2 regions of the Exiguobacterium sp. s130 genome follow, and region 2 is predicted to be linked to the other one. Evidence: predicted binding sites of a transcription regulator. Region 2 holds the regulator's gene; the other holds the start of a gene.
The links. Region 2 encodes LexA, which represses DNA repair genes until DNA is damaged. Its sites were predicted from a motif close to CGAACATATGTTCG; they were not measured.
Positions count from the first base shown of each region.

Region 1 (7,787 bases), on a different contig from region 2:
GACGTGGAGTCCCGTCGTCGGCTCATCGAGAATATAGATCGTCTTCCCAGTCGAGCGTTTATGCAACTCGGACGCCAGTTTAACACGCTGCGCTTCCCCACCAGACAGTTCTGTCGCGGGTTGACCGAGACGCATGTACGTCAGACCGACGTCAGCGATCGTCTGCAGTTTCCGCGTGATTTTCGGAATGTTCTCGAAGAAGGCGAGTGCATCTTCAACCGTCATCTCAAGCACGTCGGCAATCGTTTTGCCTTTATATTTTACTTCGAGTGTTTCGCGGTTATAACGTTTACCATGACAGACTTCACACGGAACATAGACGTCCGGTAAGAAGTGCATCTCGATCTTGATGATCCCGTCGCCACGACACGCTTCACAGCGTCCACCCTTGATGTTGAAACTGAAACGTCCTTTTTTGTAACCACGGAGTTTCGCTTCGTTCGTCGAAGCAAAGACGTCCCGAATATCATCGAAGACACCCGTATACGTTGCAGGGTTCGAACGTGGTGTCCGTCCGATTGGCGATTGGTCAATGTCGATGACCTTATCGATTTGCTCTAGACCCGTGATTCCTTTATGAGCACCTGGCTTTTCCTTCGCCCGGTTCATCTCGTGCGCAATCGTCTTATAGAGAATTTCATTGATCAACGTCGATTTTCCGGATCCCGAGACACCGGTGACGGCGACGAACAGACCAAGCGGAATGTCGACATCAACGTTCTTCAGGTTGTTTTCCGATGCTTTGTGGATATGGAGCATCCGACCGTCCGGCTCTTTTCGTGTCGACGGGACAGGGATGAATTTTTTCCCGGACAAATATTGACCGGTCAGCGAGTTCGCATCCTGCATCAACTCTTCCGGTTTTCCGGCTGCTGTGACAAATCCACCATGATCCCCGGCACCTGGTCCGATATCGATCAAGTAGTCGGCTGCCATCATCGTATCTTCATCGTGTTCGACGACGATCAGCGTGTTGCCGAGGTCACGCATCGCCTTCAGCGTATTGATCAGACGATCATTATCGCGTTGGTGCAAACCGATTGACGGCTCATCCAAAACGTAGAGAACACCCGTCAAACGCGAACCGATTTGTGTCGCGAGACGAATTCGTTGCGCCTCCCCACCGGACAACGTACCGGCTGCGCGTGAGATCGTCAGATAATCGAGACCGACGTTTTCGAGGAACGACGCCCGTTCGTGAATCTCACGAACGATCATCCGCGAAATCGTCTGATCCTTCTCACTCAACTTCTCAGGCAGTTCGTCGAAGAACATAACTGCTTGTTTAACAGACATCTTCGTCACTTCACCAATATGGTGATCGGATACTTTGAGGGCGAGTGATTCCCGTTTCAAGCGGTGTCCTTTACACGTCGGACAGGCTTTCTTCGCCATGTAGCCTTCCATCTGTTCCCGGATATAATCAGACGATGTCTCCTTGAAGCGACGCTGTAAGTTATTGAGGACCCCTTCGAAGTAGAGGTTTGTATTTCGGACCATACCGAAGTCGTTCTCATAACGGAAATGAATCTCTTCCTTCGTGTTTCCGTTTAAAATTATCTCGCGCTGCTCTTCCGGTAACTGTTCGAATGGTGTATCCATATCGATTTTGAAGTGGTCACAGACCGCTTTGAGCAATTGTGGATAATACTGCGAACTCGTCGGTTCCCACGCCACGATCGCTCCTTCGTTCAAAGACTTATCGGGATGCGGTACGACGAGATCAACATCGACTTCAAGCTTCGTTCCGAGTCCGTCACATGACGTACAAGCACCGAACGGTGAGTTGAACGAGAACATTCGTGGTTCGAGTTCACCGATCGAGAAACCACAGATCGGACAAGCGTGATGTTCACTGAACAACAGTTCGTTGCCGTCCATCGTATCGACGATGACCCGACCATCCGCGAGGCGAAGTGCAGTCTCCAGTGAGTCCGCAAGACGGGCTTCGACGTCTGGTCGCACGACGACACGGTCGACGACGACTTCGATCGAGTGCTTCTTGTTTTTCTCAAGCGTGATTTCTTCGGCGAGATCCATCGTCTCTCCGTTGACACGAACGCGGACGAAACCTTCCTTCTTCAAATCGTCGAGCACTTTGACGTGCGTTCCTTTGCGTCCGGAAACGATCGGCGCGAGAATTTGCAGACGGGTCCGTTCCGGCAACTCCATCACTTGGTCAACCATCTGACTGATCGTCTGACTCGAAATCTCGATTCCGTGATTCGGACAGATTGGTTTACCGATCCGTGCGTATAACAGACGCAAGTAGTCATAAATCTCTGTGACCGTTCCGACCGTCGAACGAGGGTTTTTACTCGTCGTCTTTTGATCGATCGAAATTGCCGGACTCAGTCCTTCAATCGTATCGACATCCGGTTTATCCATTTGTCCGAGGAACTGGCGGGCATAGGCAGACAGACTTTCGACATAACGCCGTTGTCCTTCAGCGTAAATCGTGTCGAAGGCAAGCGACGATTTCCCTGACCCGGACAAGCCCGTCAAGACGACGAGCTGATCGCGGGGGATTTCGACATCGATGTTTTGTAGATTATTGACGCGAGCGCCTTTGATGATAATCTGATTCTTCTTTTCTCCCAACTTAGGCACCTGCTTTCAATTCTAATATGAGGTCGCGGAGCTCAGCAGCTCGCTCGAACTGCATGTCTTTCGCCGCTTGACGCATCTCTTGGTCAAGCTGTTCAAGCAACGTTTCACGCTCCGGTTTTTTGAGTTTGTTGAACTTCTCGAGTTTTTCGACGGTATCGTCGCTCTCGATTGTCGTACTGATGACACCACGCACGTCTTTTTTGATCGTCTGCGGCGTAATGCCATGTTCTTCGTTGAACGCCATCTGGATCGCGCGACGGCGTTCCGTCTCATCGATCGCGCGTTGCATCGAATCGGTGACTTTATCGGCAAACAAGATGACGTGTCCTTCCGCGTTCCGCGCCGCCCGACCAATCGTTTGAATCAGCGAACGGTCCGACCGGAGGAAGCCTTCCTTATCGGCATCAAGAATCGTCACGAGTGAGACTTCCGGAATATCGAGTCCTTCTCGTAATAAGTTGATCCCGACGAGGACATCATATTTCCCGAGTCGTAAGTCACGGATGATTTCAATCCGTTCCAGCGTCTTGATTTCCGAGTGCATATAGTTGACCTTGACACCATTCTCTTTCAAGTAATCGGTCAAGTCTTCTGCCATCTTCTTCGTCAGTGTCGTCACGAGAACACGTTCGTTCTTCGCGACCCGGTCACGGATGTTATCCATCAAGTAATCGATTTGTCCCGTGATCGGATGAATCTCGATCGTCGGATCGACGAGACCGGTCGGACGGATGATTTGCTCGACCATCTCTTTCGAATGTTCGAGTTCATACGGTCCTGGTGTCGCCGAGATATAGATCGCCTGACTGATTTTTTCCTCGAACTCCTCGAACCGTAACGGACGGTTGTCTTTTGCCGACGGAAGACGGAAACCGTGATCGACGAGGACTTGTTTCCGCGCCTGATCTCCGTTATACATCCCGCGAATTTGCGGCAGTGTGACGTGTGACTCATCGGCAACGAGTAAGAAGTCCTTCGGGAAGTAATCAAGCAACGTATACGGTGTTGCCCCTTCCGGCATCAAGTTCAAGTGACGCGAGTAGTTCTCGATTCCGGAACAATAGCCCATCTCACGCATCATCTCAAGATCGTAGTTCGTCCGTTGTTCGAGCCGTTGCGCTTCAAGCAACTGATTGTCTTCGCGTAACTTCGCAAGCTGCACTTCAAGTTCCTTCTCGATGTTCGCGATCGCTTTCTGTAGACGGGTATCCCCCGTCACGAAGTGGGACGCCGGGAAGATCGAGATGTGCTCGCGGTCCGCGACGATCTCACCTGTCAGCGGATCCATGTCACGGATCCGTTCAATCTCGTCACCGAAGAACTCGACCCGGACACACTGTTCGTCGCGTGACGCCGGGAAGATTTCGACGACGTCTCCGCGGACGCGGAACCGTCCGCGCTGGAAGTCGATGTCGTTACGCTCATACTGAATGTCGATTAGACGACGGAGCATCTCGTTTCGCCCCATCTCATTGCCGACACGCAGTGACAAAACGTGGTTGTTGTACTCTTCCGGGTTACCGAGACCATAGATACACGAAACGGACGCGACGATCAAGACGTCTTCCCGTTCGAACAAGGCGGACGTTGCCGAGTGACGCAACTTATCGATTTCATCGTTGATCGAAGAGTCCTTCTCAATGAACGTATCCGTCGATGGGACGTACGCTTCCGGTTGGTAATAATCATAAAAACTAACGAAGTATTCGACCGCATTGTTCGGGAAGAATTCCTTGAACTCCGAGTAGAGTTGTCCCGCTAGTGTTTTGTTGTGGGCAAGGACGAGCGTCGGTTTCTTGATTTCCTTGATGACGTTCGAGACCGTGAACGTCTTCCCGGTACCGGTCGCCCCAAGCAACGTCTGATGTCGTTCGCCTTGTTTTAGCCCAGTCACCAATTTTTCGATTGCCGTCGGTTGATCACCGCCTGGTTCAAATGGTGAAACGAGTTCAAAATCCATCGTTTGCTTCCCCCTCATCACGTTAAAAAATCTATTTTTATTGTACCACTTTACGAACAAACATTCGATTATGAAGTGCTCCTTTTAGGAAGTTACCCTTTTTTTCGAAAATGCAAAAGTTTCTTTTTGCTTCGAGTGTTGATCCTCGATTTTTCTGCCAACAAAAAAATCCCCGTCACGGCTGTTCCGTGACAGGGATGTACTCGTTAATGTAAGGACCGCACTTTAGTGCGACCATGGACCGGCTCGTTGACGAACAGGATACCAAGTTCATGATGATCTTGTTCATAAAAGGCACGTTGCGCAAACCGGATGTCACCGTTATGGTTCATGACTTCAAGACGCAGATACGGTTTGTGTTTTTGGATGGCTTCGTAGAACGATGCTTCCGAATCGACTTTCTCACCATTGACCTTATAAATCGCTTCACCTGGAATCAAGCCCATCTCAGCAGCCGGTTTATCAGGTAGCGTTCCAAGAATGACGGCACCACGCGTTCCATTGAGGAACAACGGTGTCTGTGCCCGGTTCAAGCGTTTGACCCGCTGATGCAACACAATGTGCAGGACGAGCAACAAGACGATCCCGTACAGCCATTCAGCTTGTCCGGTGACGTATGCAAGAACCGTCAATAGAATCGCGACGAGGCTCGTGATCAAACGTCCTTGAACGAGCGGACGCATCAATTCTTTCGGCAACTTACCCGTAAAGAGGAAGCTGAAACCAATCGGTAACCAAAGAACGATCGGAACGAGCTCTGGGAAGCTGTAACGTGGCCACCAGGCTTCAAGCACGTCACCCGGAACAAAGACAAGCAACGGCAACAGCCAAAGCTTATTTGCCGACAGCCCACCGATGAAGCGACCACGCTTCGAGACGACGAGTGACGGTGACAGACGCCGCTGCCCGCGCCACCAGACGAGGAGACATTCCGCGACGAGCGTCAACGTTGCAAGTAATAAAACCATCTTCGGCTCGACCGCTCGGATCGAGTCAAGACGTGAATCCATTAGGAACCAGCCGGTCAGTCCAAGCAAGAAGATCGGCCAGAGTGGCAGGTTCAAACGAACGATCCCGACCAACAACAGGACGCTCGAAAGTCCAAGCAACAGTAGAGCGTACTGCGGTGTCACTGTCAATCCGAGCCATCCGCTGACGACGGACAAGACGAGACCGACGAGTAGGCCTGGTAAAAGTGTTTCGAGGACATCGCTTCGTTTACCGTGTGTCCGGGAGCGAAACAGTCCGCGTTCCCGTTTGACACGCCGGATGCCGATGACCCAACTGACAAGGAGTGCTAACCACAAGGTCGGACTGGCGATGAGACTAATCGCGGTCCAACCAATTTCATCGAGTAATTCCACGCGCATTCAGACCTCTTTCCATTCCTTATTATTGAGCAGCGACCTCGAGTGCTTTTTTCCGCTGGACGTCATTCTTATCGTCCTGGAGTTTCTTCAGGAGACGCGTCTCCATCTCACCCGCTGTCTGCTGATCGATTTTTCCAGTGACGTCAAGTTTCGCATCCTTTTGCAAAGCTTCGACAGCTTGTTTCATCGTGTCACCGAAATAGCCGTCCTGTCCTTTTGGCTCATAACCGATCGCTTCGAGGACGAGGTGGGCATTCTCGACTGATTTTCCGTAATCGCCGACAGCGAGTGACTTTTGATCAGTCAAAATCTTCGTGACGTTGAAGTACGCCGGTTGTTTGACTTCGACCGTCGGCTTGACCCCTTTTTTGTGGATCCAGTTTCCGTCTGGTGTCAGCCATTTGTTCGTCGTTAACTTCAGGTCGCTACCGTCCTTCAAATCATACGCACTTTGGACGATCCCTTTCCCGAACGACTTCGTACCGACGACTTCGGCGCCAGCTCCTTCCTTCAGTCCGGCTGCAAGGATCTCGGACGCTGAGGCCGATCCGCCGTCTTCTAAGACGACGATGTTATATGGTTTCTTCTCGTCTGCCTTCCCGAATTCCTGCTGGCGCTCGCCTTTATTGTTCTCGACCTGATAAATCGGCACGTCTTTCGGAATGAACGGAGCGATCATTTTCGAGACGGCCGTCAAAAGACCACCCGGATTTCCGCGGACGTCGATGACGAGTCCATCAATATTCTGACTCTCGAGTTTCGTCAACCCCTTCTCGAACTCTTCTGCTGTCGGTTCCGAGAACTGTGTTACTTGTAAGACACCGATCTTCTTGCCGTTGACATTCTCCGTTGACGTATAGACCGTCTCGATTGGAATCGTATCGCGTTTAATCGTGATCTCCATTGCGTCTTGTCCGCTACGCTGAATCGTCAGGACGACATTCGTTCCTTTTTCACCACGAATTTTTTTAACGGCTTGATCCGTCTTTTGACCTTTTGTCGACTTACCATCGATTTCTAGGATGACGTCGCCTGGTTTGATACCAGCTTTTTCAGCAGGTGATCCTTTGATCGGCGAGACGATGACGATCGACTCACCTTTTTGTTCAAGCGTCGCACCGATCCCTTCGAACGAAGACGACAGATTCGTGTTGAACGAGGTCGTTTCCGACTCATCCATATAAACGGAATATGGATCGTTAAGCACTTCTGTCATGCCAGATAACGCACCATCGAGTAACTCTTTATCTGTCACGTCTTTTAGATAATTTTGTTCGATCATCTGCCGGACCTGGTCGATTTTTTTCCAATCACCAGTCGCATTCGAAGATGATGACTGCGTTGCAACGGAATCTGTTCCGCCAGCCGCTAACATACCGACGGCACCTGCCCCTAAACCAAGCCCGAAGGTACTGACCGCAATCACTGCTGTTGTAGATTTTTTCACGCTTGATTCCCCACTTCCATTAAAAACGCATTATTTTTTTCAGTATAGCAAAAAAAGATAGGTTACCCTATCTTTTCAGTATTCTGTGGGATGTCAAAAGATGTACGGTGCTGGGTCAACTGCATTCGGTTGTCCGACTGCCCACTCTCCCTTATGCAATTCGAAATGCAAATGCGGACCTGTCGACCAGCCCGTTGTACCTAATGTACCGACCGTCTTACCCGGCATGACTGTTTGACCGGCGGAGACGCTGATCGAATCGAGATGTGCATAGACGGTCGTGTAGACCTGTCCATCGATCAAATGCGTCACCATGACGACGTTCCCGTAACCTGTTGCACTACCGGCTCGTAGAACGATACCACCTGCCGCCGCATGGATCGGTGTTCCTTTTGCATTT
Region 1 is NZ_JACSNI010000001.1:369,690-377,476, reverse strand. It holds gene uvrA (excinuclease ABC subunit UvrA) at 1-2,601, opposite strand, end outside; gene uvrB (excinuclease ABC subunit UvrB) at 2,603-4,570, opposite strand; gene HZS85_RS01835 (PDZ domain-containing protein) at 4,777-5,940, opposite strand; gene HZS85_RS01830 (S41 family peptidase) at 5,963-7,387, opposite strand; gene HZS85_RS01825 (murein hydrolase activator EnvC family protein) at 7,481-7,787, opposite strand, start outside.
Region 1: the regulator LexA is predicted to act here: its motif matches at 4,624-4,637, upstream of uvrB (excinuclease ABC subunit UvrB).

Region 2 (7,787 bases):
TCTGCTTCGCCTTTGAGCATCGTGTTGTTTGATCCTGCAAGGTCAGCTGAACCACCGAACAATGTCGGAACGTTCTTCGCGAGACCATTCAAGACTTCACCGCTTGTTTGACGCGTTGCTTTTTTCGACGACAAGTCGTATGTCGGAAGGTCTGCTTCCCAGTTGCTTGGCAATTCGTTTGCGATTGCGCGAACGAGTTCAGCATGCAATTCTGGGTGCGCTGCTTCGTATTGTTTCATCGTCTCGTTCCATGCGTCTTCTGCAGAAGCACCACGTTGGACGACCCGCTCGTCAAACAATGATTTGACTTCTTCAGGAACGTAGAACTCTTCGTGATCCCAAATGTAGCTTGCTTTCGTCAATTTGATTTCTGCTTCACCAAGTGGTGCACCGTGAGAAGCCGACTTCCCTGATTTGTTCGGTGAACCGAAACCGATGACTGTTTTGACTTCAATCAATGTCGGTTTTGTCGTCTCTGCTTGTGCCGCCGCGATTGCTTTCGAAATCGAATCGATATCCGTTCCGTCTTCTACACGAATGACTTGCCAGTTGTAAGCTTCGAAGCGTTTCTGGACGTTTTCAGAGAATGATTTATCGAGATCGCCATCAAGTGAAATATCGTTTGAATCATACAATACGACCAATTTACCAAGACCAAGGTGACCTGCGAGTGAAGCCGCTTCAGCTGAGACACCTTCCATTAAGTCTCCATCTCCACAAATTCCGTATGTGAAGTGATCAACGACGTTGAGATCGTCACGGTTGTATTTTGCTTCAAGATGACGTTCTGCCATCGCCATACCAACTGCCATCGCGATCCCTTGACCAAGTGGACCCGTTGTCGCATCTACACCAGCCGTGTGACGGTATTCCGGGTGACCTGGTGTTTTTGATCCCCATTGACGGAATGATTTAAGATCATCCATCGATAGATCATATCCCGATAGGTGGAGGAGTGAGTAGAGAAGCATCGAACCGTGTCCGGCTGAAAGTACAAAACGGTCGCGGTTGAACCATTCTGGATTTTTAGGGTTGTGGTTCATATGATCCGCCCAAAGCGAGAATGCCATCGGCGCTGCTCCCATTGGCATACCTGGGTGACCCGAGTTCGCCTTTTGTACGGCATCAATCGATAAGGTACGAATCGTATTAATTGCTAATTGTTCTACTGTCGTCATGTTCGTCAAAACAATCATCCTCTCTCTTTTTCACAAATTCCTACTCATTTTAGCATACTCTTAAATGTGATACAACTTTTCTAAATAGTATGTCACATTAAAATGAATGCGCTATCTATAGCCGTTCTATCGACTCATACAGGATGTCTGAATCGATGAATGTCCTCTATTAAGATGTATTGCTATCGTACAATGTTTCCTCACCTACTCACTCTAAACAAAAAAGATACTCGCTCTAAACAAAAAAGATACTCGCTCTAAACAAAAAAGAGGTCCGCTTGACGCGAGACCTCTTTCTTCTATAAAAGAAACGAACGATTATTGTTTATTCCGTTCTTCTTCTTGTGCTTGTTTCAATTTCTCAGGTGTTACGTCCGTTCCCTCTTCATCGACGATTTTCATACCCATGAGTTGGTTTTTGAACGATCCACGGAATGCTGCGAGATACGCTGCACGTAATTCTTTTTGCTCTGCCGTTTCCGCTTCCGATAACGGCTCAACTTTTGATTTATTCGCTAATGCATTGATTCGATCTAATTGTTCTTGTGATAACATGGAATCCCTCTTTCTTTATGACTCAAACTTGAGTTGTTCAATTGTATTCTTACTGTAAAAGAGCTTATAAAAAAAAGCAAGTTAACCGCGTCAGTCGACGGGTTACTTGCTTCTCATTCCGGGCTAGGTGTCAGTTCGCGGTATTCAAGATATCGACGATTGACCGTTGCTTTTGAAATATCATGCCCCATCCCCCGCAAGGTGATGGCGATATCAGAAAACGTCAATCCGAGTTCTCGAAGACGTACAATTTCTTCGATCGGTACGTCTTTTCGACTACGTCCTGCGTTCTCTCCTTGACGATTGAGATTTCGTTCCGGGCGAAAACCTTGTTCGACTGCTCGCCGCATGCCACGGGCGATTTTTGCATTATGCAGTTTCCGTTGGTATTCTTCCACGAGTGAGACGATCTCAAGGACCATCGCTTCTGCATCCGCAAGTTGATATTCTCCATCTGAATCAAGCGTCATCAAGCGGACCCCATGTTTTTTGAATGTATGCAAAATAGCGATTTTTGCATTCCCTCGACCAATCCGTGTATCATCTGTCACCAGGACCGCATCTACCGTATTGCGTGTCACATAATCAAGAACTGTTAGCATCCCTTCCCGATCAACATCATATCCACTCTCTTTTTCAGAGACGATGTCCACGACATCAAATCCCTTTTGAGAAGCAACCTTCGAAAGCTCCATCCGTTGGCGTTCAATCGAACTATCTTGTGCTTCTTTTTCGGTCGATACTCGACAATAAATCACGACCTTCATCGTACCTCACATCCCTGTTCGTTCTTTCACAACTTTTCCATTTTGTCATTGTTGTGCGATTGGTACAACGATTTTGCTTTTTGAGATGACATGTTTTGTCTCAACATCATTATTTTTGATCAACCAGTTGACGTATTCCTCATCTGACATCGAACCGTCATTGTAGACTTCAGCAATTTGTTCGACTGTAGCGTTCTCATCGACCGTAACGGAAGCCGTCATCAATTGCGCTACTTTTTCATCTGGGCGTGGTGTGAGTAAAAAGATCACGAAGGCAATACTTAATGCATAGAAGAGAATAGAAAAAGCATGAGTACGAATCGTATGAATCATCATGAATCCCTCCAAATATGAAATGAATGAGTTAGAATAAACGTTCGCGGAACAATTGTTCGCATAACTCATAATAAACACAGAACCTGTGTTCGGTCAACACAAAATGTCGAACAATTGTTTGTACGCTCATTTGTTCTATGTTATAGTGAATTTAGAAACATATATTCTTACATTTCAAAATTCAATCCAGAAAGAGGTGGCAATTCGTATGCGGAAAATGTCTAAGCGCCAACAAGAGATTCTCGACTACATCGTCTCTGAAGTGAAACTGAAGGGGTATCCACCATCAGTTCGTGAAATCGGAGAAGCAGTCGGACTCGCGTCTAGCTCGACGGTACACGGTCATTTGGATCGACTCGAGAAACGGGGAATGATTCGCCGTGACCCGACGAAACCACGTGCGATTGAGATATTGCTTGATAAGCCTGAAGAAATCACGGAAGCCATCGTTCATGTTCCCGTCATCGGGAAAGTCACAGCTGGTCTTCCGATTACAGCGATTGAAAACATCGAAGAACAATTCCCGCTTCCTGCACATTATGTAGGAAACGAAACGGTCTTCATGTTGACGATCGATGGGGAATCAATGATTAACGCAGGTATTCTTGACGGCGATCGTGTCATCGTACGCCAACAAAACACAGCAGAAAACGGAGAAATCGTCGTAGCTATGACCGAAGATAGCGAAGCGACGGTGAAACGGTTCTTCTTAGAAGATCAACAGGTACGTCTACAACCAGAAAATGACTCGATGGATCCGATGTATTTCGATAATGTCTCCATTCTTGGTAAGGTAATCGGCGTGTATCGGACGATTCATTGACGGAGGGACCAGTTACGACTGGTCTTTTTTCATGCCTTCAGGAAATGTACATGATACCGTCAATACCGTCGCACTGACGGGTTACGTTGCGTATTCGGTCGCAACGCAACAAACCGATTGGTTACCGACTGCCATCGGTATCGCTGTCGGTACGCTTTGGTTGTCACCTGACCTCGATTTAAAGTCAGAACCGTATTATCGCTTTGGACCATTTCGAGTCCTGTGGATGCCTTATGTGAAGATCATGCCCCACCGCTCGATCTGGTCACACGGATTGATCATTGGGGATGTCATTCGACTCCTTTATAGTGCTGCACTTGTGATTCCCTTATTATTTCTCAGCTTGTATTTTCAAGTCATCGCGTCAGAGACCATCGATTCCTGGTTCGCTTCCCTACCCGCTTTTGTCATTGGTATCATGGTGGCGAGTACAATTCATATCCTACTAGATTATTCCAGTAGTTGGTTTCGACCTAAAAAAAGAAAAAAGCGTCGTCGTTAACACCTCTTTTGCTTGCTTGCAGGCAAGACGAGGTGTTTTCATATCCAATTTTTCGTATCTTTAAACATTAAAATAAAAAATTTCCATTCCTATATTTCAATTATATGTATTGAAAACGTTATCAAATCGGAGTAATTTAAAGTAGAAAGACCATTATTTGCTTTAATCCAAAGGGAGGGTTTTTGCATGAATAACTTTGTACTAGAAATGATCGGTACGATGATCCTCATTCTGCTCGGGGATGGTGTCGTCGCCGGTGTCGTCTTGAGAAAGACGAAGTCCGAAAACAGCGGATGGATTGTCATCACGTTCGCTTGGGGTCTTGCTGTCATGACAGGAGCATTCGTCGCTGCTGAGAGTGGAGCGCACTTGAACCCTGCTTTAACAATTGCACTTGCTTTAAACTCTGATTTACCGTGGGCAGACGTTCCTGTCTATATTGCCGGACAACTTGTCGGAGCTTTCATCGGCGCCATTCTCGTTTGGCTTCATTACATGAAACATTTTGAAGCGACTGATGATCAAGCTGCAAAACTCGGTGTGTTCGCAACAGGTCCAGCGATTCGCCATACGCCGTCGAACTTGATTTCTGAAATCATCGGGACATTCGTTCTCGTCTTCGGTATCTTGGCGCTCGGTTTAACGACATTCGGTGACGGCTTAAAACCACTTATCGTCGGTTTACTCGTCGTCGTCATCGGTCTATCACTTGGTGGTACAACAGGATATGCCATCAACCCGGCCCGTGACCTTGGACCGCGTATCGCACATGCTATCTTACCGATTCCGAATAAAGGGTCATCTGACTGGGGCTACTCATGGATTCCAGTTGTTGGTCCAATCATCGGCGGAGCGCTTGCCGTGTTCATCTATCAATTGATCTACTAAGATCACGTTTCACAAACACATACCGCTCAAGGGGGATTTCGAAATGGAAAACAAGTATATCCTAGCACTCGACCAAGGTACGACAAGCTCACGTGCGATCATCTTCGATCACGACGGGAAAATCGTCAACTCGGCACAACGGGAATTCAAGCAATACTTCCCGCAACCAGGCTGGGTCGAGCACGATGCAAACGAAATCTGGGGTTCGATTCTTGCTGTTATGGCTGAAGCACTCGGAACAGCAGATATCAAACCTGAGCAAATCGCCGGAATCGGAATCACAAACCAACGTGAAACGACAGTGGTCTGGAACAAAGAAACAGGTAAACCGGTTTATCACGCGCTCGTTTGGCAATCACGTCAAACGTCTGGTATCTGTGACGACTTAAAAGAACAAGGTTTGAATCAGAAGTTCCGTGATAAAACAGGACTTTTGATTGATGCCTACTTCTCTGGTACGAAAGTCAAATGGATTCTCGACAATGTCGAAGGCGCACGTGAGCAAGCAGAGAACGGTGAATTACTCTTCGGTACGATCGATACGTGGCTCGTTTGGAAACTGTCTGGTGGAAAAACGCATATCACGGATTACACGAACGCTTCACGAACATTGATGTATAACATCTATGAGCAAAAATGGGATGAAGAGTTGCTCGATATCCTCGGTGTTCCTGCATCAATGTTGCCAGAAGTTCGTCAATCGAGTGAAGTCTACGATAAAACAGTACCGTATCACTTCTTCGGTTACGAAGTGCCAATCGCTGGGATCGCTGGTGACCAACAAGCTGCACTCTTCGGTCAAACATGCTTCGAAGCGGGTGAAGGAAAGAACACATACGGAACAGGTTGTTTCATGCTCATGAATACGGGTGAGAAAGCCGTTTCTTCTGACCACGGACTCCTGACGACAATTGCTTGGGGCGTTGATGGAAAAGTCGAATATGCGCTTGAGGGTTCTATCTTCGTCGCCGGTTCTGCGATCCAGTGGCTCCGTGATGGACTCCGTATGTTGAAACACGCGAAAGATTCAGAAGGCTATGCAACGAAAGTCGATTCAACAGACGGTGTTTACGTCGTTCCTGCTTTTGTCGGTCTTGGTGCACCGTATTGGGATTCAGATGTTCGTGGGGCGATCTTCGGATTAACACGCGGAACAGATAAAGAGCACTTCGTTCGGGCAACGCTTGAATCACTCGCTTATCAAACACGCGACGTGTTGACAGCGATGGAACAAGATTCTGGAATCGAACTGAAAACACTTCGTGTCGACGGTGGTGCTGTAGCCAATAACTTCTTGATGCAGTTCCAATCGGACATCCTCGGCGTTCCTGTCGATCGTCCAGAAATCAACGAAACGACTGCACTCGGTGCAGCATATCTTGCTGGATTAGCTGTTGGTTACTGGAAAGATAAAGCGGAAATCAAACAACAATGGAAGCTCGATCATCAGTTTAAACCAGAGATGAAAGAAGACGATCGTGAACAACGCTATGCTGGATGGCAAAAAGCAGTGGAAGCGACAATGGTCTTTAAACCATCGAAATAAGTTAATTAATAACCCGATCCCTTTTACAGAGGGACCGGGTTTTTGATATCTTATAGAAAATATAGCGTGAGGTGCCTCATGAATACCATTTATTCTGATCAACAGCTAAAAGAGCACATTTTGGCCGCACTAGAAGGCAACATCACACATGAAGAATTGGCAGATTGGTGTTACCGGTATATGATTGACGTCTACCATAATGATTACTATCATCTTGCAACTGACGGACGTGGAACTTATCCATTAAGTGAACAAGCGACTGAAGTAGCAAACGATATCGATGCACAATGGGATATGTATCTTGCTAACAGTTATACTCTAAATGAATTACAGACCATTGATTTAGCTACAATTCATTTGCCTAGAGAGTGGTTAGAAAAATGGCTCCAGTCGTTTTGATTCATGAGACTCTCTACCAAGTTTTAATATGAATAAAAGTAATTGAAATAAATCCCCCTCGCCTATTCGCGATGGGGGATTTATTACTTATTTGCCAAACTCATTTTTTAATCCGTCTTCAATCTCATCGACGGATTTCGACTGTCCACTTAAAACAGCTGCTAGAAAAGCACCTTCGACGAGTGGTGCGTCGATAAAACGTACCGTCCGTTCGCCACTGTATAATTCAAGTGCTAATTCCGTATTCATCGTCGCAGAACCGATATCCGTTAAGACGACTCCATCGTCGTCTAGTGTATTCAGTGTTTCTTCGATTCGTGTCGCGTCTGTTCCAATGCTACCATCTTCAAGACCGGCTGCTACTAAGACTGGCGTATCCGGTGCCATCTCTGCCAACAGTTCTTTCAGCCCAGCCGCGAGTTTTTCACTATGAGAAACGAGTACAAGATTAACCATGAAGCACCTCCGCGATTTCGCCGAGTAGCAAAGCACTCGATAAACTACCTGGGTCCTGGACGCCTTCCGTCGCTTCACCGAAGTAGGACGCGCGCCCTTTCGTTGCGATACGCGCTTTTGTATCAGCAAGTGCTTGATCGATTGCCGCTTTCAAGTCCCCTTCTTGCGAGAGCGCTTCTTGGAACGGTGTCCAGATATCGACCATCGTCTTTTGACCGAATTCTGACTTTCCGCGCGACTTGATCCCTTCCGTCGCTTCGCGGAAAGCGTCTGCAAGCTCTGCACCTTCGACTTCTGTTTTCCCTTTGAATGCACCGGCGAACTTAACGAATGCTGT
Region 2 is NZ_JACSNI010000003.1:374,512-382,298, reverse strand. It holds gene tkt (transketolase) at 1-1,196, opposite strand, end outside; gene HZS85_RS09595 (DUF896 domain-containing protein) at 1,497-1,733, opposite strand; gene HZS85_RS09590 (YneB family resolvase-like protein) at 1,847-2,500, opposite strand; gene yneA (cell division suppressor protein YneA) at 2,546-2,833, opposite strand; gene lexA (transcriptional repressor LexA) at 3,045-3,659, shown strand; gene HZS85_RS09575 (metal-binding protein) at 3,691-4,161, shown strand; gene HZS85_RS09570 (MIP/aquaporin family protein) at 4,348-5,049, shown strand; gene glpK (glycerol kinase GlpK) at 5,093-6,595, shown strand; gene HZS85_RS09560 (hypothetical protein) at 6,674-6,994, shown strand; gene dhaM (dihydroxyacetone kinase phosphoryl donor subunit DhaM) at 7,082-7,450, opposite strand; gene dhaL (dihydroxyacetone kinase subunit DhaL) at 7,443-7,787, opposite strand, start outside.